DNA from 4 places in the Pigmentiphaga daeguensis genome. Region 3 is predicted to be linked to each of the others. Evidence: predicted binding sites of a transcription regulator. Region 3 holds the regulator's gene; each other region holds the start of a gene.
The links. Region 3 encodes FNR, which switches genes on or off when oxygen is low (the NO sensors DNR and NnrR bind a similar motif). Its sites were predicted from a motif close to TTGATNNNNATCAA; they were not measured.
Positions count from the first base shown of each region.

Region 1: the regulator FNR is predicted to act here: its motif matches at 2,562-2,575, upstream of ABD104_RS02235 (universal stress protein).
Region 2: the regulator FNR is predicted to act here: its motif matches at 2,100-2,113, upstream of cydD (thiol reductant ABC exporter subunit CydD).
Region 4: the regulator FNR is predicted to act here: its motif matches at 2,221-2,234, upstream of ABD104_RS10330 (3-hydroxybenzoate 6-monooxygenase).

Region 1 is NZ_BAAAEN010000001.1:454,173-458,895, reverse strand. Features, by position in the region: gene ABD104_RS02250 (FecR domain-containing protein) at 1-137, opposite strand, end outside; gene ABD104_RS02245 (LysR family transcriptional regulator) at 184-1,092, opposite strand; gene ABD104_RS02240 (MFS transporter) at 1,187-2,452, shown strand; gene ABD104_RS02235 (universal stress protein) at 2,634-3,473, shown strand; gene ABD104_RS02230 (carboxypeptidase-like regulatory domain-containing protein) at 3,517-3,915, shown strand; gene ABD104_RS02225 (universal stress protein) at 3,949-4,437, shown strand; gene ABD104_RS02220 (PhoX family protein) at 4,427-4,723, opposite strand, start outside.
Region 2 is NZ_BAAAEN010000002.1:289,108-293,830, forward strand. Features, by position in the region: gene ABD104_RS04120 (amino acid ABC transporter ATP-binding/permease protein) at 1-313, opposite strand, end outside; gene cydD (thiol reductant ABC exporter subunit CydD) at 310-2,037, opposite strand; gene ABD104_RS04130 (hypothetical protein) at 2,186-2,497, opposite strand; gene ABD104_RS04135 (NAD(P)-dependent oxidoreductase) at 2,636-3,247, opposite strand; gene egtD (L-histidine N(alpha)-methyltransferase) at 3,566-4,561, shown strand; gene egtB (ergothioneine biosynthesis protein EgtB) at 4,558-4,723, shown strand, end outside.
Region 3 is NZ_BAAAEN010000023.1:51,016-55,738, reverse strand. Features, by position in the region: gene ABD104_RS23415 (Bug family tripartite tricarboxylate transporter substrate binding protein) at 1-283, shown strand, start outside; gene ABD104_RS23410 (LysR family transcriptional regulator) at 339-1,298, shown strand; gene ABD104_RS23405 (SapC family protein) at 1,311-2,042, opposite strand; gene fnr (fumarate/nitrate reduction transcriptional regulator Fnr) at 2,053-2,778, opposite strand; gene ABD104_RS23395 (LysR family transcriptional regulator) at 2,828-3,724, opposite strand; gene ABD104_RS23390 (hybrid sensor histidine kinase/response regulator) at 3,810-4,723, opposite strand, start outside.
Region 4 is NZ_BAAAEN010000006.1:120,222-124,944, reverse strand. Features, by position in the region: gene ABD104_RS10335 (PepSY-associated TM helix domain-containing protein) at 1-821, opposite strand, end outside; gene ABD104_RS10330 (3-hydroxybenzoate 6-monooxygenase) at 929-2,131, opposite strand; gene ABD104_RS10325 (LysR family transcriptional regulator) at 2,243-3,190, shown strand; gene ABD104_RS10320 (2Fe-2S iron-sulfur cluster-binding protein) at 3,144-3,458, opposite strand; gene ABD104_RS10315 (hybrid sensor histidine kinase/response regulator) at 3,647-4,723, shown strand, end outside.

The DNA.
Region 1 (4,723 bases), on a different contig from region 3:
GGCGAGCTCTCGCGCATGACCCAGCTCACGGTCAAGGCCCCCGTCAGCCCCAGTGCCAGGGCCAGGCAGGCCCAGCCCAGCCATCGTTTCCAGGGCCGGGGTTGCGTGGACGGAGTACGGGGGGAAGGCAGGGACATGGCGATGCGGCGGGAGGCGGGAGCGGAATTCGGTACGGTGGGACGATTATAAGGAGGCGGGCTGCGGCCCCACCGCCAGGCGCCGGAAAGCGGCCCCGGTGGCCGAGGCGCCGTCGCGCCGGCTGGCCAGCCACAGCTTCGAAGCGGCCTCGGGTTCGCGCAGCGTCCGGATGACCACGCCGGCCACGTCCAGCCGGCGCACCGAGGCCGGCAGGATGGAGACGCCCAGCCGCGCCGCCACCAGCCCCGCGATGGTCACCACTTCCCGGGCCTCCTGGGCGATGCGGGGCGCGTAGCCCGCCGCCCGGCACAGGTTCAGTGCCTGGCTGTAGACGCCGGTGCCCGCGCCGGGAGCGAAGAAGACAAAGGGTTCCTGGGCCAGTTCGGCAACGCCCAGCGCCTCGCTGGCGCCGGCCAGCCGGTGCCGGCGCGGCAAGACCGCGACCAGCGGATCGGACAACAGCGGATGCGCGTCGAGTTCCGCGGGAAAGGCGCCGCTGGCGGGCAGGCGCATGAATCCCACGTCGCTGCGTCCGTCCAGCAGGGCCTGGATCTGTTCCTGGCTGGTCTCTTCGATCAATTGCACCGCCACGGCCGGATGGCGTTCGCGGAAACGCGACAACAGGTTGGGCAGCGCCCCCGTCAGGACCGCGCTTTCGGTGAAACCCACGCGCAGCGTGCCCAGTTCGCCCCGCGCGGCACGCGCCGCGATGGATGCCGCGCGTTCGGCCTGGGCCAGCAGCGCGCGGGCCTCGGGCAGGAACAGCTGGCCTGCCTCGGTCAGGGAAACCTGTCGCTTGTTGCGGTGGAGCAGCCGCGCTCCCAGGTCCTGCTCCAGGGCCTGCAATTGCTGGCTCAGCGGCGGCTGGGAAATGCCCAGCCGGGCCGCTGCCCGGCCGAAATGCAGTTCCTCGGCCACCGCCACGAAATACCTTACCCGGCGCAGATCTATCATAGGGATTGGATATTACTGGGCATGATTTCAGTATTGGACGATATCAGACAAAAGGCCTAGAGTTAACCCCTAGAACGTCACTTGCTCGACTGCCATGTCTTCCGCTCCGCCCGCCGGCGCCCCTCTGTCTCGCGCGGATACCACCGTTTCACCGGCCGTGCCGGCCCAGCCGCCCGGCCACATCGAACGCGGCACGCCGGCCTTCTGGCGCGCGGTGGTCGCGCTGTTCGCTTCCGGCTTCTCGACTTTTTCGCTGCTGTATTTCGTCCAGCCGCTGATGCCGCTGTTCGCCCATGATTTCGGCCTGTCGGCCGCCGCCAGCAGCCTGGCGCTGTCGCTGTCGACCGCCCTGCTGGCCATCTCCATGCTGGCAGCCAGCGCGGTGTCCGAGCGGCTGGGCCGGCGCACGCTGATGTTCGCCTCGCTGCTGGGCTCGGCGACCCTGACCACCGCGATGACCCTCTTTCCGCAATGGCCGGCGCTGCTGACGCTGCGCGCCTTGATGGGCATCACCCTGAGCGGCCTGCCGGCCGTCGCCATGGCCTACGTGGGCGAGGAAATGGAGCCCCGCGCCGCCGGCCTGGCCATGGGCCTGTACATCGGCGGCTCCGCCATCGGCGGGATGTCCGGCCGCCTGCTGGCCGGCGTGATCGCCGACGGCCACGGCTGGCGCGTCGCGGCCCTGGTCATCGGCCTGATCGGCTTCGCCGGGGCGGTGCTGTTCTGGAGGACATTGCCCGCGTCGCGGCATTTCAAGCCGCGCGCGCTGGACCTGGCCGGCGCCCTGGGCAGCTTCCGGTCCCATCTGCGCAATCCCGCCATGCTGCGGCTGTTCGCCCAGGGCTTCCTGCTGATGGGCGGTTTCGTCGCCGTGTACAACTACATCGGCTTCCGGCTGCTCGCCCCGCCGTTCTCGCTCAGCCACGCCGTGGTCGGCATGGTGTCGGTGGTCTACCTGGCGGGCATCGTCAGTTCCGCCTGGATGGGCGACCTGGCCGCGCGCCTGGGACATGGCCGCGTCATGGCGGCGGGCGTCCTGCTGCAATTGGCCGGCGCGCTGCTGACCCTGTCGGACAACCTGTGGCTGCTGGTTCTCGGGATGGCCGTGCTGACCTTCGGCTTCTTCGGCGCGCACTCGATCTGCAGTTCCTGGGTCGCGCGCGCAGCCCGGCAAGGCCGTGCCCAGGCGTCTTCCCTGTATCTGTTCGGGTACTACTGCGGATCCAGCCTGATCGGGCTGGGCGGCGGCTACGCGCTGGACCTGGCCGGCTGGAACGGCTTCATCGGCCTGGTGACCGTCCCGCTGGCGCTGGCGGCGGCCAATGCCATCCTGCTGGCGCGGCGCGCGGCGGCGGTCTAGCACCCGTTCAGTTCTGGTTACCAACTCTCCCGCCAGCGCCCTTTCCTTTTGGCTTTTTTCGTACCAGACTATTTATGAGTTGCCACCGTCGCCCACGCGTGCGGCGGACTTGAGCCAGATCAAGGTTCACGCATCGCGTCGCGGCTAGGATGGAGTCATCCACTCACGGCTGGAGGCGCATATGCTGGGACGTATCGCAGTTCATCTGGATCTGGACCGGGGCTGCAGGCGGCGCGTACGCGCCGCGGCGCAACTGGCCGCCGAGCACGATGCCACGCTGGTCGGCATCCACGCCAGCTTCGGCCGCCCCCTTCCCTACCTCTACGAAGGTTTCTTCGTTTCCGACGACGTCAATCGCATGCTGCGCCAGCGCGTGGACGACGACCGCGCCGCCACCGAGGCCCTGTTGCAGGAAGTCGCTGGCGAGACCGGCGTGACGGCGCACTGGCGCACCGGCAATGGCCTTGCCGAGAACGTCCTGTGCGAGCAGGCGCGTTATTGCGATCTGCTGGTCATGAGCCAGCCCGACGATGCCGACCCGGGGCCGCAACAAATGCCGGTCCTGCTGGCCACCGTGATGCTGGGCGCGGGCCGTCCGCTCCTGATGTGGCCATCGGTGGGCGAATTCAACGCCATCGGCCGCCGCGTGCTTTTCTGCTGGGACGAACGCCGCGAGTCGGCCCGCGCACTGGCCGATGCCGGCCCCATCCTGGAAGAAGCCACCGAACTGTTCGCGCTGCGGGTCGACCCGCCGTCCGAACCGGAGCAGGCGGCCCAGACCAAGCGAGCCGACTTCCTGGCCTACTGCGCCGGACGGCAATATCCCATCCCGCAGGAAACGGTGCGCGAAAGCGCGGGGATAGGAATCGGCAATTGCATCCTGAACGCGGCCGCCGACAACGCCTGCGACCTGATCGTGATGGGCGCCTACGGCCACAGCCGCGTGCGGGAGGCGGTCCTGGGCGGCACGACTCGGACCTTGTTGGAGTCGATGACCGTGCCGGTCCTGTTTTCCCATTGATACATGGGCCCGCGTGGCCCGGAGATCGGCAAGGAGCAGCATCATGAAGCAGAACCTACGATGGGCGGCGCCGCTGGCGCTGGCGCTGGCGGCCGCGTGGCCGTTGGCCGGCCAGGCGATGGACAAGGGCGAACAGAACGGCATCGCCTACGTGACGGGCGGCGTGGGCCAGGACGAGTCGGCCGCCATCCGGGGCATGAAGGACTACAGCCTGCGCGTGCTGGCGGCCGCCAAGAGCGGTGAATACGTAGCCGACGTACGCGTGGCCATCCGCGACAGCGGCGGCAAGGACGTCCTGTCCGTGACCACCCAGGGCCCCTACCTGTTGGCCCGGCTCGCGCCGGGCGACTACCGCATCGATGCGGAGTACGGATCGGCCCGGCAAAGCCGCCAGGTCCGCGTCCCGGCCTCGGGGCGTGCCGAGGTTTCCTTCTATTTCTGACCCGAGCGGTCACCACGAACCAGGAGCATCCCCATGTACCAGCGCATACTCGTTCCCGTCGACGGCAGCCCCACCTCCAACCGCGGGCTGGACGAGGCCCTGCGCATCGCCGCGCTGACCAAGGGGCAGTTGCGCCTGATGCACGTGATCGACGAGTTGTCGCTGGCCGGTTCCATGGGCGCCTACGCCGCCTATTCCGACTGGATCAACGTCCTGCGCGCCAACGGCGCCGAACTGATCCAGCAGGCCGAGGCCAAGGCGAAGGCCGCCGGCATCGCGGCGGATACGGTGCTGCACGACAATTTCGCCGGCCCCGTGCACGACTTGGTCATCCAGGAAGCGCGCACATGGCCGGCGGACCTGATCGTGATCGGCACCCACGGCCGGCGCGGCCTGCCCCGCATGGTGCTGGGCAGCAGCGCCGAGAAGATCCTGCGCGAGGCGCCGGTGCCGGTGCTGCTGGTGCGGCAGCCCGAGGCCGGCGGCGAAGCCGGCCCGGGCTCCCCGGCCGTCAACCCTTGAGCTTGATGCTCGTGGGATCGGCGGTCAGGTACCCCACCGCGGCGCCGAAGCGGTCCTTGTAGTTGGAGCGGATCAGCGGATCCAGCGTGTCCTTGACCTTGTCGTGCAGCGAGCTCCAGTCACCGGCGTGCTGGAAGTTGCTCATGATGTAGGTCCAGCCGTTGATCTCGTCCACGGCGTGCAGGCCGGTCGACTCGCCGCCCGCGGGTACCGACAGCAGCCGCGACAGCGACTTGGTGTCGACGTTGTAGGCCCACAGGAAGTTGTTCACGTGCGAGCCGCTGTC
Region 2 (4,723 bases), on a different contig from region 3:
CGAACAGCCGGGGACGCAGCGCGGCGATGACCGCCAGCGCCGCATCGTGGGTGACGACCCGCTCGCCATAGCGGGCCGCCGTGCGGACCAGGGCCAGCAGCCGTATGCCGGCGCCGGGAGTGAACACGTCGAACGCCAGGGCGGTGCCGGCGGCCAGTCCTGCCAGCGCGGTGGCGGTGATGAACCATCCGGACAGGCCCAGCAGCCCCATGCCGGCGAAGACCGTCAGCGCGGCCAGCGCGATGCCGCTCCACAACAGGCGCCGCCGGCCGGCGAAGAACAGCCGCAAGACGGCGCCAATGGAGGCCTTCATGACGCGGCCTCCATGACGTCCAGCGCGGCCAGGTCCATGCCGGCCGGCGCCGCGCGCGGGGGGGCCAGGTCGATCACCCGGTCCATGCGCGAGGCCAGTTCGGGGTCGTGCGTGGCGACGATCAGGGTCTTGCCCGCGGACTGCGCCAGCAGCCGGCGGGTCAGCTCCCGGGCCGTGGCGGCGTCCAGGTGGGCGGTGGGTTCGTCGGCCAGCCACAGGTCGCTGCCGGGCGCGGCGACTGCCCTGGCCATTGCCAGGCGCAGGCATTCTCCGCCGGACAGGCCGGTGCCGGCTTCGCCCAGCGGGCGTCCAGCTTCGCGTCCCGCGAGCAGCTCCAGGGTCGCGGCCCGCAGGGCGCGGTCCACCGCCCGCGGGTCCACGTCCGGGCGGCCCAGGGCGACGTTGGCGGCCAGCGTACCGGCAAAGACATGCGGCTTCTGCCCTATCCAGGCCATGCGTGCCCGCAGACGCGGCGCGTTCTGGTCATCCAGCGCCACGCCGTCGATGAGGACGGCGCCGGACTGGGCCGGCACGAGGCCGGCGATCAACGCCAGCAGCGTCGACTTGCCCGCGCCGCTCGGTCCGACGATGGCTACCCGCTCGCCCGGGGCCACGCGCAGGTCCAGGCCGTCGATGACCGGTGGCGCCGAATCGGCGTGCGCGAAGCGCAATTGGACGAGTTCGACGGCGGGGGGAGGGCGACGGGCGGGCGCGTCGTCCGGCGAGGGCAAGGGGAGGATGCCGCCCACCAGCTTCGTGGGCGCGGCGGCGAGCGCCCGCAGCGCCTCCAGCGCCGCCCGGCCCGCGGCCCGGTCATGCCAGGCCGTGGAAAGGTCGCGCAGCGGTTCGAAGAAACTGGGGGCCAGCAGCAGGACGAAGAGCCCCTGGCCGAGGGAGAGCGGACTGCCCCAGGTGCCGAAGGGCAAGGTGCCCAGCAGGTGGAATCCTACGTAGACCGCGACCATGGCGACCCCGATGGCGGAAAACAATTCCAGCACCGCCGAGGACAGGAAGGCGATGCGCAGTACCGCCATGGTACGCGTATGCAGTGTTTGTGCAACGTATGCCAGCCGTCCGGTGGTGGCGTCGACGGCGTCCAGCGCACGCAGCGTGGCCAGCCCGCGCAGGCGATCCAGCAGGAAGGCGTTCAGCGTGCCCATCTCCGCCAGGTGGGCCTGGCTGGCGCGCTGGGCGCGCCAGCCCACCAGCGCCATGAAGACCGGGATCAGCGGGGCCGAGGCCAGCAGGACCAGCGCCGCGACCCACGACAGCGGCGCGACGGCCGCCAGGATGGCCAGCGGCACGACCAGTATCTTCAACTGGATGGCGGGATAGCGGGCCAGGTAGGGCAGCGCGGCATCGGCCTGTTCGGCCAGCACGCTGGCCGCGTGGCCGGCGGCGGGGCGGCGCTTGTCCAGCGGGGAACCGCTTGCCAGCGCGTCGACCGCGGCGGCACGCAGCGCCGACAGGCGGCTCCTTGCGACCTGGAAGCTCAGGCGCGTTCCCCACGCATCGCACGCCGCGCGCAGGGCGCCGGCAAGCAGGAAGGCCGCGGCGGACACCAGGCCTGCGGCCACGTCGCCGGGATCCGCCGCCATGCGCTGCACCGCCGCGGCCAGGATGCCGGCCTGGGCCAGCCACGTCAGCGATCCGGCCAGTTGCAGCCAGTCGCCGGGGGAGGGGCGAAGCGCGTCGCCGGAGCGCGCGCAGGCGGGGCGGGACAGGGGCGTACTCCCGTTGTACGTTGGGCTACGCCTAAGGTATCAGTGCTCGGCCGTACGTGACAATGATCTACGTCAAGTCGCGACATTCGGTCGCGCCTTCGGGGGCGGCCGGCGGCAAAAAGAAACGGCCCCGTCCAGGGGCCGTCGTTCAATCGCGGTAGCCGTGGCGCCGGTAGTGGCGCTCTTCGCGGTAGCGCTCGCGCTCCCAGCGCCGCTCCTGTTCCCAGCGCCTTTCCCGCCAGTACGGGTCGTAGGGCACGTAGCCGACCGGCCCGGGGATCACCATGACGGGGGGAGGCGGGGGCACGTAGACCGGCGCGGGGGCCACGTAGACCGGTGGCGGGCCATAGACGATACCTGGTATACCGATGCCTATGGATACGCTCACGCGGGCCTGGGCCGTCGCGCTGACGGCCAAGAGGGCCGCGGCCATCAGCCCTGCCATTGCCAGCCGTTTCATACAGATTCTCCGAAACTGCGATAGTCCGACTGTAGGGGCGATTTCCGGCCGGCGGTTTGTGCGGGCTGTTGCAATCGTCGCTACATGTAACGGCCCCGGGGCGGGCGTCGCGGTTCGCGTTGCCCCGCCGCGACGCCATCAGTATCCGACGGTGAAGCGCCGCCCCGTATGCGCGGGCTTTTCCACTTCGTCCAGCATCGCGATGGCGAAGTCTTCCATGGAGATCCAGCTGCGGCCGTCCGCCGCGGTCAGCAGCGTATCGCCGCCCAGGCGGAACGTGCCCGTGCGCTCGCCCGGCGTGAACAGCGCCGAGGGCGACAGGAACGTCCAATCCAGGTCCTTCTCGGTCCGCAGGGCGTTCAGCCAGTCACGCCCGGCCAGCGCCTCGGGCTTGTACTCGGCCGGGAACGTCGGCGTGTCCACCAGCGCGATTCCGGGAGCCACCTCCAGGCTGCCGGCGCCGCCCACTACCAGCAGTCGCCGCACGCCGGCCTGCCTGACGGGGCCGAGGACGGCGGCCAGAGGCGAGGTGGCGAAGCGCACACTGCTGATGACCGCGTCCTTGCCGCGCAGGGCGTCGGCCAGCTTCGCGCCGTCGGCCAGGTCGACGTCCAGGGTCTCCAGGCCGGGGCGTGCGGCGAGCTTCGAGGCGTGGCGGGCGAGGGCGGTGACGTGGTGGCCGCGGGCCAGGGCTTCGTTGACGAGGCGGCTGCCGACGTTGCCGGTGGCGCCGAGGATGGCGATGTTCATGGAAACTCCTTGATAGTGAGGGGACGGAGGGAAACCGTCGCGACAGCCATCAGCTTAGGGGCTGTCCCATGAGGGAAAAACAGGGGTGGCCGCCATAGTTTGTTTCGGTTTACGGTCAAATGCGGGCTCCTTTCGCAGCGTCGTAGGCAAGGGTTACATCCCATTCCTGTTCCCCGGGAAGCGACAAGCGTATAGATAGGGCCCATGTCCGACGGCCGCGGCCGGGCATTGCGCTTGCTACGGCCCGGGGCGGACACTCTGCCGCTGTCCCCCAAGGAGCCCATATTGACCACCATGCTTCGAGGTCCCGCGCACAGAATGGCCGGGAACGACACCGCCTTTTCGATGGAAGGCGCGCCGTCCCCCGGGCGGCGCGCCGATACGGCGCCGCTTGACAATCGCGCGGCGGAACTGGCCGCCGGCCTGCGGGATGCGCAGGCCCATATCGATCCGAAGTTTCTTTACGACGCGCAAGGGTGCGTCCTGTTCAACGCCATCTGCGAACTCGAGGAGTACTACCCGACCCGCACCGAGCGGGCCATCTTCGAGGCCCATCGTCCGGCCATCGCCCGGTCCCTGCCGCGCCGCATCCAGTGGGTGGACCTGGGCTGCGGAGATTGCGCGAAGTCCCGTTCCTGGCTGGCCCACGTGGACGCCTGCCGATATCTGGGCGTGGACATCGCCGCCGACTGCCTGCGGCACGAGGTGGCGGCGCTGGGGCGCAAATTCCCCCAGATCGCCTGCGTGGCCGTGGAGGCGGACTTCTCGGGCGACCTGGACCTGCGCCGCCACCTGGTCGATATCGAGGAGCATCCGCCGGTGTTTTTCTACCCCGGATCGTCCATCGGCAACTTCGATCCGGAGCGAGCCGTCGCGCTGATGGCCGCGATCTGCCGCCAGGCCGGTCCGCGCGGCAGTCTGTTGATCAGCGCCGACCTGCGCAAGGACAGGCGCGTGATGGAGCGCGCCTATGCCGACGACCTGGGCGTGACGGCGGCATTCAACCGCAACGTGCTGCGCGTATGCAACCGGGTGCTGGGCAGCGACTTCCAGCCGGCCGAGTTCGACCATGAGTCGCGCTTCGACGATGGCCACGGCCGTATCGAGATGCGGCTGCGGGCCCGGCAGCGGCAGCGCGTACGCTGGGGGACGTCGGAGCGGATATTCGAGGCAGGCGAGGAGATCGTGACCGAGCATTCCTACAAGTACACGCCGGCGCAGTTCGATGCCATGCTGGCGCAGGCGGGTTTTTCGGTGCGCAACATGTGGACCGATCCCCGTTCGTGGTTCGGCGTTTTCCTGGCCCAGCGATGAACGCGCGCGACGATGTGTTCGTTCCCGAGTTGCTGGCCCGCCGCGTGGCGGCCGTGCGCGAGGCGACGCTGGCCCTCCTGGACGGGTTGACGCCCGAGGACTGCATGCTGCAGTCCATGCCCGAGGCCAGTCCGGTCAAGTGGCACGTCGGCCACGTCGCGT
Region 3 (4,723 bases):
CGACGTGCCCACCATGGCCGAGGCGGGCGTGCAGGACTTCGTCGTCACCAGCTGGCTGGGCATCTATGGCCCGGCGAAGATGCCGGCGGCCATCGTCGAGCAATTGGGGCGGGACATCGCCGAAGGGCTGCGCCAACCCGACATGACGGCCAGGCTGGAAGCGGCCGCGTTCGAGCCGCGGCCGCTGGATTCGGTGGAATTCGCGCGGGTGAACCAGTCCGAACTGGCGCGCTGGGACGCCATCGCCAAGCGCTCCAAGGTGGCGCTGGAGTTCGGCCAGTAGGGCCGCCTGGCCGTGCATTGTCTATTCGGGACCCGGCGGATATAGTCATGCTGCCATGGACATCAACAAGCTCGACCTGAATCTCCTGCTGGTATTCGAGGCGCTCTATCTCGAGCGCAACGTGACTCGCGCGGGGGAACGCGTCGGACTGTCCCAGCCGTCCATGAGCAATGCCCTGCTGCGCTTGCGCAACCAATGCAACGACCCGCTGTTCGTTCGCACGCAGGGCGGCATGGAGCCCACTTCGTACGCGTCCGAGCTGGCGGGCAGCGTGCTGCGGGCGTTGGAACTGGTGCGCAATGGCTTCGAGCAGGCCAGCGGATTCGATCCGGGCTCCAGCCAGCGCAGCTTCACGCTCCTGATGTCAGATTTTTCCCAGTTCCTGGTGTTGCCGCAGCTCGTGGCGCGCTTCAAGTCGTCCGCGCCGGGCATCAGCCTGGAGGTCAGCAGCCTGAGCAGGGAACACTACCGGGCGGCCCTGGAAAGCGGCGATGCCGATCTCGCCGTCGGCAACCTGCAGGAGCTGCAAAGCGGTTTCTACCAGCAGGGCCTGTTCGTCGACCAGCACGTGTGCGTGATGGGCAGCGGTTTCCTCAAGGCGGGCGAGGCGATCACGCTGGACGAGTACCTCGCGGCGCGGCACCTGGTGGTCACCGCGAACAAGACCGACCTGCAGATAGAGAAGGAGCTGGGCAAGCAGGGGCACCGGCGCGAAGTGGCGCTGCGCGTGCCCAACTACCTGGTGCTGCCCAAGATCCTGGCGCAGACGGACCTGATCGTCACAGTGCCCGAGGTCATCGCCCAGGCCATTACCGACGATGCCGCCGGAGCGACCTGGTCGCGGCTGCCCTTCCAGACCCCGCATACCCACATCCGACAGTTCTGGCATGCGCGCTACCACCACGACAGCGCCAATACCTGGCTGCGCCGGCAGATCGCCGACCTGCACATAGGCGCCAGCCTGCGCAAGGTGGGGGCCGGCCCGACGCCGCCGGCGTGTCCCGAGGCGGCATGAACGGCCGCGCGGCTATTGCGCCAGCGCGACCAGGTGGCCCCAGTTCAGCCGCGATTGCAGATGGAAGTAGGTCATGGCCAGCCAGCCTTTGCGCATCCACGCGGTGACCGTGGCGTCGGGCAACTGGTCGAAGCGGGTCTCGTCCACCACCAGGAAGCCGTCCAGCGTGACGCGCTCGCCGCCTTGCAGGTCCACGGCCACCTGGCGCGGGATCAGCAGGTTTTCGGCCCGCAGGGCCGAGACGTAGTCGCGGGTCATCGCGAGCCCGGCCTGGAGTTCCCCCAGGAATTGCAGCATTTCCCCGACGACAGGAGAGGGCTGCCCATCCTCGAACAGGGGCTGGGCGTCGTCGGCGGCACTGCGCAGGTGGGCGGCATCCTCGTCCACGCACAGCGCGTAGCGCTGGCTGGCCGGGTCTTCCTGCAGGATGAACGGATAGCGCCGCAAATGGGCGGGAATGTAGCGGTTGGGCCGCCATCGCCCGGCGGCATCCACCAGGAGGTTCTGCGCGCTGCGCAGGCCCAGTACCGCCATGGGCATCTGTTCTTCGCCGGCGAACACGATGGGCAGGTCCCGCGCCGCCATCGCGAACTCCGTCGCCACCAGCGGCACGGCGGTCTGGCCGCGCGAGAAGGCGTAGCCGGCCTGGCGGTCGAGCCGCAGGTGGGCATGCCGTTGCGGGTCCAGCGCGCGGGCCTGGGCGAACATGGGGGCGTTGGCGCCCGCCTGGGGAGAGGTGGTCATCGGTATCCTGCTAGCAATGGGGGCCGGCCAGGCGCCGCAGCGCCGCCATGTCCACGATCTCGACCTGCTTCTGCTGGATGCGCAGCACGCCGGACTTGGCGAAACGCGAGAACAGACGGCTGACGGTCTCGAGGGTCAGTCCCAGGAAGTTGCCGATTTCCTCGCGGCTCATACGCAGCACGAACGCGGACGAGGAATAGCCGCGCGCGGCCAGGCGCTCCGACAGGCTGACCAGGAAGACGGCCAGCCGTTCCTCGGCGCGCATGGTACCCAGGGACAGCAGCATCTGCTGGTCTTGTTCGATCTTGCGACTCATCAGCCGCATGAGCTGGCGTTGCAGCGAGGGCAGGTGGTTGGCCAGCGAGGACAGGTCGCGCACCGGGATCACGCAGACCTCGCTGTCTTCCAGCGCGATGGCGGTCGAAGCATGGCTGTTGCGGCCCAGTCCGTCCAGCCCGACGATTTCGCCGGGCAGGTGAAAGCCGGTGATCTGCTGGCGGCCGTCCGCCAGTTCCAGATAGGTTTTCAGGGTGCCGAAGCGGATGCCATAGACGGCGTCCAGGCCGTCCTCGAAGCGAAAGAGGGATTCGCCCCGGGCGAGCCGCACGCGCTGCTGCACCAGTTCGTCCATTCGCCCGGCATCCTCGGCGGCCATGCCGACGGGCAGGCAGAACTGCCCCAGCCCGCAGGTCGAGCAGCGTACGGAGTCAAGGGTAAGCGGAATGCGTTTGGTCATGGCTGGTCTTTGTTCTGGGCCGGCCGCAGCGGCCTGGGCGGCGTCTGCCCTAAGGCAGGCGCTTGGCGTAGCTCTGCCGCAGCATGTCGATGAATACCCGGACGCGCAGCGGCAGGTGCTTGCGCTGAGGATACACGGCATAGATGGCGTTGGGGGGCGCGGCGAACTGGTCCAGCACCGTCACCAGGCGACCTTCTTTCAGATCGTCCTCGATTTCCCACAGCGATCGCCATGCCAGTCCCCGTCCGTCCAGCGTCCAGGCATGCAGCACGGCGCCGTCGGTGCATTCCAGCGTACCCGATACGCGCTGCGGCGTCGTCTTGCCATCGATGGTGAAGAGCCAGCCGCGTGCCTGGTTGACGCCGGTGCCGAAGGACAGGCAGTTGTGGCGCGCCAGGTCGGCGGGGTGTTCGGGCGTGCCGTGCCGGCGCAGGTAGGCGGGCGAGGCGACCACCATCCGGCGGTTGTCGGCCAGGCGCACGCTGACCATGCTGGAGTCGGCCAGGTCGCCGATCCGGATGGCGCAGTCATAGCCTTCGTTGACCAGGTCCACCAGCCGGTCGCTCAGGTCCAGCGTCACGGTGATGCCGGGATAGGCGTCCAGCAGCCGGGGCAGCAGGGGCGCCACGTGGCGCCGGCCGAAGCCGCCGGGGGCCGTGACGCGGAAGTGCCCCTTGGGATGTTCGCCGCCCGCCGCCACGCTGTTTTCGGCGTTCTCGAGCGACTGCAGGATCTGCTGGCATTCCTCGAAGAATTCCGTGCCCTCGGCGCTGAGCGAGATCTTGCGCGTGGTGCGGATCAGCAGCTTGACGCCCAGCCTGGCTTCCAGCGCGTCGATGCGCCGGCCGATGACGGCGGGAGCGACTCCTTCGCTGCGTGCCGCGGCCGACAGGCTTCCGCGCACGACGGCCGAGACGAAGGATTCGATCTGCTTGAAGCGGTCCATGGGAGGCCGGGCGATTTATGCAAATCAGTCAATAATTTGCGCCCGATTTTAGCCCATCCTTAAAAACCGGAGGCGGGCCGGCGCATCAACCCTGGGGTTCGCGTTGCAGGACGCGGATCAACTGATCGATATCCAGCGGCTTGGTCAGGTGAAAGGCGAACCCGGCATCCAGGCAGCGGCGCACGTCGGACTCCATGCCGTAGCCCGTGAGCGCGACCGCGATCTGGTCGGGCTGGGGGGCATAGTGCCGCAGCACGTCGATGCCATCGCCATCGGGCAGCCCCATGTCGCTGACCAGGACGTCGTAGCGCTTGGCGTCGACGCAGCGGCAGGCTGCCGCCACGTTTTCCGCGACCTCGACCTCGTAGCCGTATTCGCTCAGCAGGAACTGCATGGCTTCGGCGGTATCGACGTTGTCCTCCACCAGCAGGATGCTGGCGGGGCGGACCAGCGGCGCGGAGACTGGCTGCGCTTGCTCGACCGGGGCGTCCGGAGCCCCGCTGGCCGGATCGTCCAGCGTCAGCGTGAAGGTCGTGCCCTTGCCCTGGCCGTCGCTGCGCACGCTCAGGGTGCCGCCATGGCGCTGCGCCAGGGAACTGGCGATGGCCAGTCCCAGCCCCAGGCCGCCGCGCGACTGGGCGGCGTCTTCCTCGCCCTGGTCGAAGGCGTCGAAGATGCGCTTGAGCGCCTGCGGGGGAATCCCGATGCCGGTGTCCGAGACGTCGACGGCGATCTTGCCGGGCATCGGCTGGTACACGGTCACGCGTATCTCGCCGCCGCGCGGCGTGAACTTGATGGCGTTCTTCAGCAGGTTCCAGACGATCTGCTGCAGGCGGGCCGGGTCGGCCTGCACGATGACCGGATAGGGCAGCGGCGTGTAGTGCAGCTCGATGTGCCGCGCGGCCGCTTCCTCGCGGAAGATCTCGGCGATCCCGTTCAGGATGCCGACCAGGTCGGTGGGTTCGAGGCGCAGGCTGAGCTTGTCGTTGACGATCTTGG
Region 4 (4,723 bases), on a different contig from region 3:
GCCCTGCCCAGCTCGACGATCCGCGTCCGGGTCAGCGTCGGCATGATGGGCTGGTCCAGCGGGCGCAGGGGGCGGGTCTCGAACGGCGTGGGCGTCAGCGGCGAGATCTGGTTGACCACCGGACGCACGACCTCGTTGCCCAGGTTGAGCGAGATCGAGGTCACCGCCAGCAGGAGCAGCAGCGCCCACAGCCAGACGCCGCCGGAGCGATGCACGTCGAAATTGAGCGCGTAGCCGCCCTTGCCGACGCGGAACGCGAACGATTTGCGCCAGGCGCGCCACGAGGGGAAGGACAGGTAGAGCGCGACGAAGCAGTCCAGGAACCAGGCGATGCTGACCAGCCCCATGAACCACATACCCAGTTCCACGCCCTTCACGTCGGGCAGGTGCATGGTGTAGTGCAGCTTGTACAGGAAAGGCAGCAGGTTCTCGCGGCTGAGCGAGATCGCACCCCATTCGCGCCGGCCCTGGACGTCGCCGGTGACCGGATCCAGCGCGACCTGGTTGAAGTCCAGCGGGAAGGCCTTGCCGGTGGCCGGGTCGATGCGGCCGGTGACGGAGACCAGCAGGGCGTGGCCGGGCTCGACCTCCAGCGGGCTGAAGGTGACCATCAGGCGCGGATCCTCGGCTTCCAGCCTGGCGATCAGGGTCTCGACCGGCAGCGGCTCGCCCTGCGTGGCGGGCTCGAACAGCTGCGGGTTCAGCCACGCGTCGAGCTCGTGGTCCCACGAGATGAAGGCGCCGGTCAGCCCGGCGATGAACAGGAAGGCCGCGACGCCCAGGCCCAACCAGCGGTGCAGCAGGACTCCGAATTTGCGCAACATGAGGCTAAGGTCGCGCCTGTGGAGAGGCCGCGATTCCCGGAATGTTGAAATTCCGGGAATGATAACGCGAATTAGTATTATTTGATGTATCGGCGGCCGGTCGGTTACACCAAGGGTTTCAGGCAGGTCTCCACGCGCCAGCCGTACAGCCACTGCATCGCGTCGTAGTACTGATCCTGGGTGCGGCCCACCCACAGCGAGTTGCGCACCAGGCGCTCGACGCCCTTGGCGTGGTAGAGCGTGCCCATGGCGCGGGTGGACAGCACCACGCGCGCGGTGCGGGTGATGCGGGAGTTCTCGTACAGCCGGAACGCCGCTTCCAGGTCGCCGCGGGCATGGCGCACCGCCGCGCCCAGCGTGGCGGCATCTTCCAGTGCCATGCAGGCGCCCTGTGCCAGGTACTGGGTCATGGGATGGGCGGCGTCGCCCAGCACCGTGGCGCGGCCCAGGCCCCAGCGCGGCTGCGGGTCGCGGTCGGCGGTGGCCCAGCGCTTCCAGGACGTGGGACGGTGCAGCATCTGGTGCGGACGGGGATGGATGCCCTCGAAGTAGGACAGCACTTCCTCCTTGCTGCCCTCGCGCACGCCCCAGACCTCGGGCTCGCGGCTGTGGAAGGTGACCACCAGGTTGTACTGGTGTCCGTTGCGCAGCGGATAGTGCACCAGGTGGCAGTTCGGGCCGGCCCACACCACCGGGGCGTTGATCTTGAGGTCGTCGGGCATGTCGGCCTCGTCCACCACGGCGCGGTAGACCACGTGGCCGGTCACCCGGGCCTCGTCGCCGATCAGCGTGTCGCGTATCACCGACTTCACGCCGTCGGCGCCCACCACCGCGTCGGCCGTGTGGCGGCCGCCCTGGTCGTCCACCACCGTGGCCTGGCCGTCGCCCAGTTCCAGGGCCTGCACGCGGGTGGAGGTCTTGAAGCGGATCAGCGGATGGGTCTGTACCGCTTCCAGGATCGACAGATGGATGTCGGCGCGGTGGATGACGGCGTAGGGATTGCCGAAGCGCGCGCGGAATGCCTCGCCCACGTCGAAGCCGCCGACCTCGGTGGCGTCGACCGCGTCCATCATGATCAGGCGCTCGGTGAAGACTGCGCGGCGCCGCGCGGCCTCGCCCACGCCCAGCGCGTCCAGCGCGGCGAAGGCGTTGGGGCCGAGCTGGATGCCGGCGCCGATCTCGCCTATGGTCGGGCTCTGCTCCAGCAGTTCGACCGACACGCCTTCCCTGGCCAGGGCCAGCGCGGCGGCCAGGCCGCCTATGCCGCCGCCCACCACGATGGCGGTCGCTTGGGTTCCGGTACTCATGGTGTCTCCTCGCGTGAAATCTGGCGCCATGTTAGTAAGCGGGTGCGCTTGACTCCATGGAGCGGTATCGATACGCTGGATCGAATTTATCGATATGGATCAATAAGAAAATTGGAGAATATCGATACGAAGCTGCTGCGCGTGTTCGACGAGATCCGCCGCACCGGCAGCGTCTCGGCCGCTGCCGAGCGCATGGGCATGAGCCAGTCGACGATGAGTTTTTTCCTGGCGAAACTGCGCGAACTGTTCGACGATCCGCTGTTCGTGCGCACCACCTCGGGCATGGAGCCCACGGCGCGCGCGCTGGAACTCGAAGGCCGCGTGGCCGCCGCGCTGGCCGCGATGCAGGCGCTGCTCGAGCCTGCCGTCTTCCTGCCGGCGGCCTCCGATCGCGTCTTCCGCCTGTGCATGACGGACATCAGCCACATCGTGCTGCTGCCGCGCATCGTCAACCGCCTGCGCGACGTGGCGCCCGCCGTGCGCATCGAGATCTTCCGTATCGGGCCCGACACCCCGGCGCGCATGGAAAGCGGCGAAGCCGACCTGTCCATAGGCTTCATGCCGCAGCTGGATGCCGGCTTCTACCGCCAGCGGCTGTTCGAGCAGGACTTCGTGTGCGTGGCGGGACCGCGCCATCCGCGCATCGGCCGCACCTTCACGCGTGCCGATTTCGCCCGCGAAGGCCACGTCGACGTCTCGCCCTCGACCACCAGCCAGTTGATCGTGGAGCAGGCCATCCGCCGTGCCGGGCTGGAGCGGCAGGTGGTGCTGCGGCTGCCCAGCTACCTGGGCCTGGCGGCAATCATCGCGCAGACCGACTTCGTCGCCACGGTGCCGAGCCTCCTGGGCGGGATCGTGGCGCGGCAGGAAGGGCTGCGCGTGCACGCGCCCCCCATTCCGATCGAGCGCTATGCGGTCAATCAGTACTGGCACGCGCGCTTCCACCGCGATCCCGGCCACGCCTGGCTGCGCCAGACCCTGGCCGAGCTGTTCATGGATACGGGCGTGGGCGTCAGCCCGCCGCGTCGGCGGTCTTCTCGGCGTGCGGGTTCACCATGACGATGGGCGAGGTGGCCACCGCCACGCAGGGCAGGATGAAGCCTTCCTGCTTTTCCTGCGCGCTCAGGCCCGGCCATTCGACCAGATAGCGGACGCTGCCGCTTTCCATGCGCGAAAAACAGGTCCGGCAGGTGCCGTTGCGGCAGATGGTGGGCAGCCGTATCCCGGCGCGCCGCGCGGCCTGGAACAGGCTCTCGTCCTCGCCGGCGGCGAAGGTCCATTGCTGCGGATCGAGGGTGACGGAATGGGTATCGGTGGGAGCGTTCACGGCGGATGGCGCAGGGCGGGGCGAGGCCCGATGGGCGGGATGCTAGCATCCCCGGCGCGGCCCGGCCGCCGGGCCGCGCCGGACTCACAAGGGTCATGCCTTGAAACACATGCTCCCCGAGGAGGCCACGCGCGCACGGGTACACTTCGCCATCGATGGCCAACCAGCGGATGGGAGCAACGACGCGTATGCAGCCGTGGGATATCGCGTCCTACAGGTTCCGGGGCCAGCGCCGCCTGGACGACCAGGCCGCCGCTGACGCCTTGCGGCGCAGCGAGGACCGCTACCGGCAATTGTTCGAATCCATCGACCAGGGATTCTGCGTCCTGCAGATGATCTTCGACAACGGCAAGCCGGTCGATTATCGCTTCCTTGAGATCAATCCCGCCTTCGAGGCCCACACCGGCCTGCGCCATGCGCTGGGCAAGCGCATGCGGGAGCTGTCTCCCGACCACGAGGAACACTGGTACCAGATCTATGGCGACGTCGCGCTGACCGGCCAGCCGGCGCGCTTCGAACATCATGCCGAAACGCTGGAGCGCTGGTTCGACGTCTATGCGTTCCGCCTGGGGGAACCCGACGAGGCGACCGTCGCCGTGCTGTTCAGCGACATCACCGAGCGCTACGTCATGGAAGCACAGCGCGAGCAGTTGCTGGAGGCCGAGCGCGCCGCCCGGCACGACGCCGAGGCCGCCACCCGCATGAAGGACGAATTCCTGGCCACGCTGTCGCACGAACTGCGCACGCCGCTGTCGGTCATCATCGGCTGGAGCCAGCTGCTGCTCAAGCGGGCGCCCGACAACGAGCAATTGCGCAAGGGCCTCTCGACCATATTGCAAAGCGCCCGCACCCAGGCCACGCTGATTTCCGACATGCTCGACATGAGCGCGATCTTCCTGGGCAAGATCAAGCTCGACCTGGAACCCCTGGATGGCTTCGAGCAGGTTGCGCGGGTCGTGCAGTCCAGCGAGCCGTCCATGCAGAGCAAGGGGATACGGCTGGAATTCCAGCACAGCTTCGAGGTTTGCCTGGTCCTGGCGGACCCCGCGCGATTGCAACAAATCTTTTGGAACCTGCTGTCCAACGCGATCAAGTTCACGCCGCCCAACGGCCGGATCAGCATCGCGGCTCGCCGTACCGATACGCGGTTCGAGATCTCGGTGGCCGACAGCGGCGTGGGCATCGAGCCCGATTTCCTGCCCCACCTGTTCGACCGCTTCCGCCAGGCCGACGGTTCGACCTCGCGGCGCTACGGCGGCCTGGGG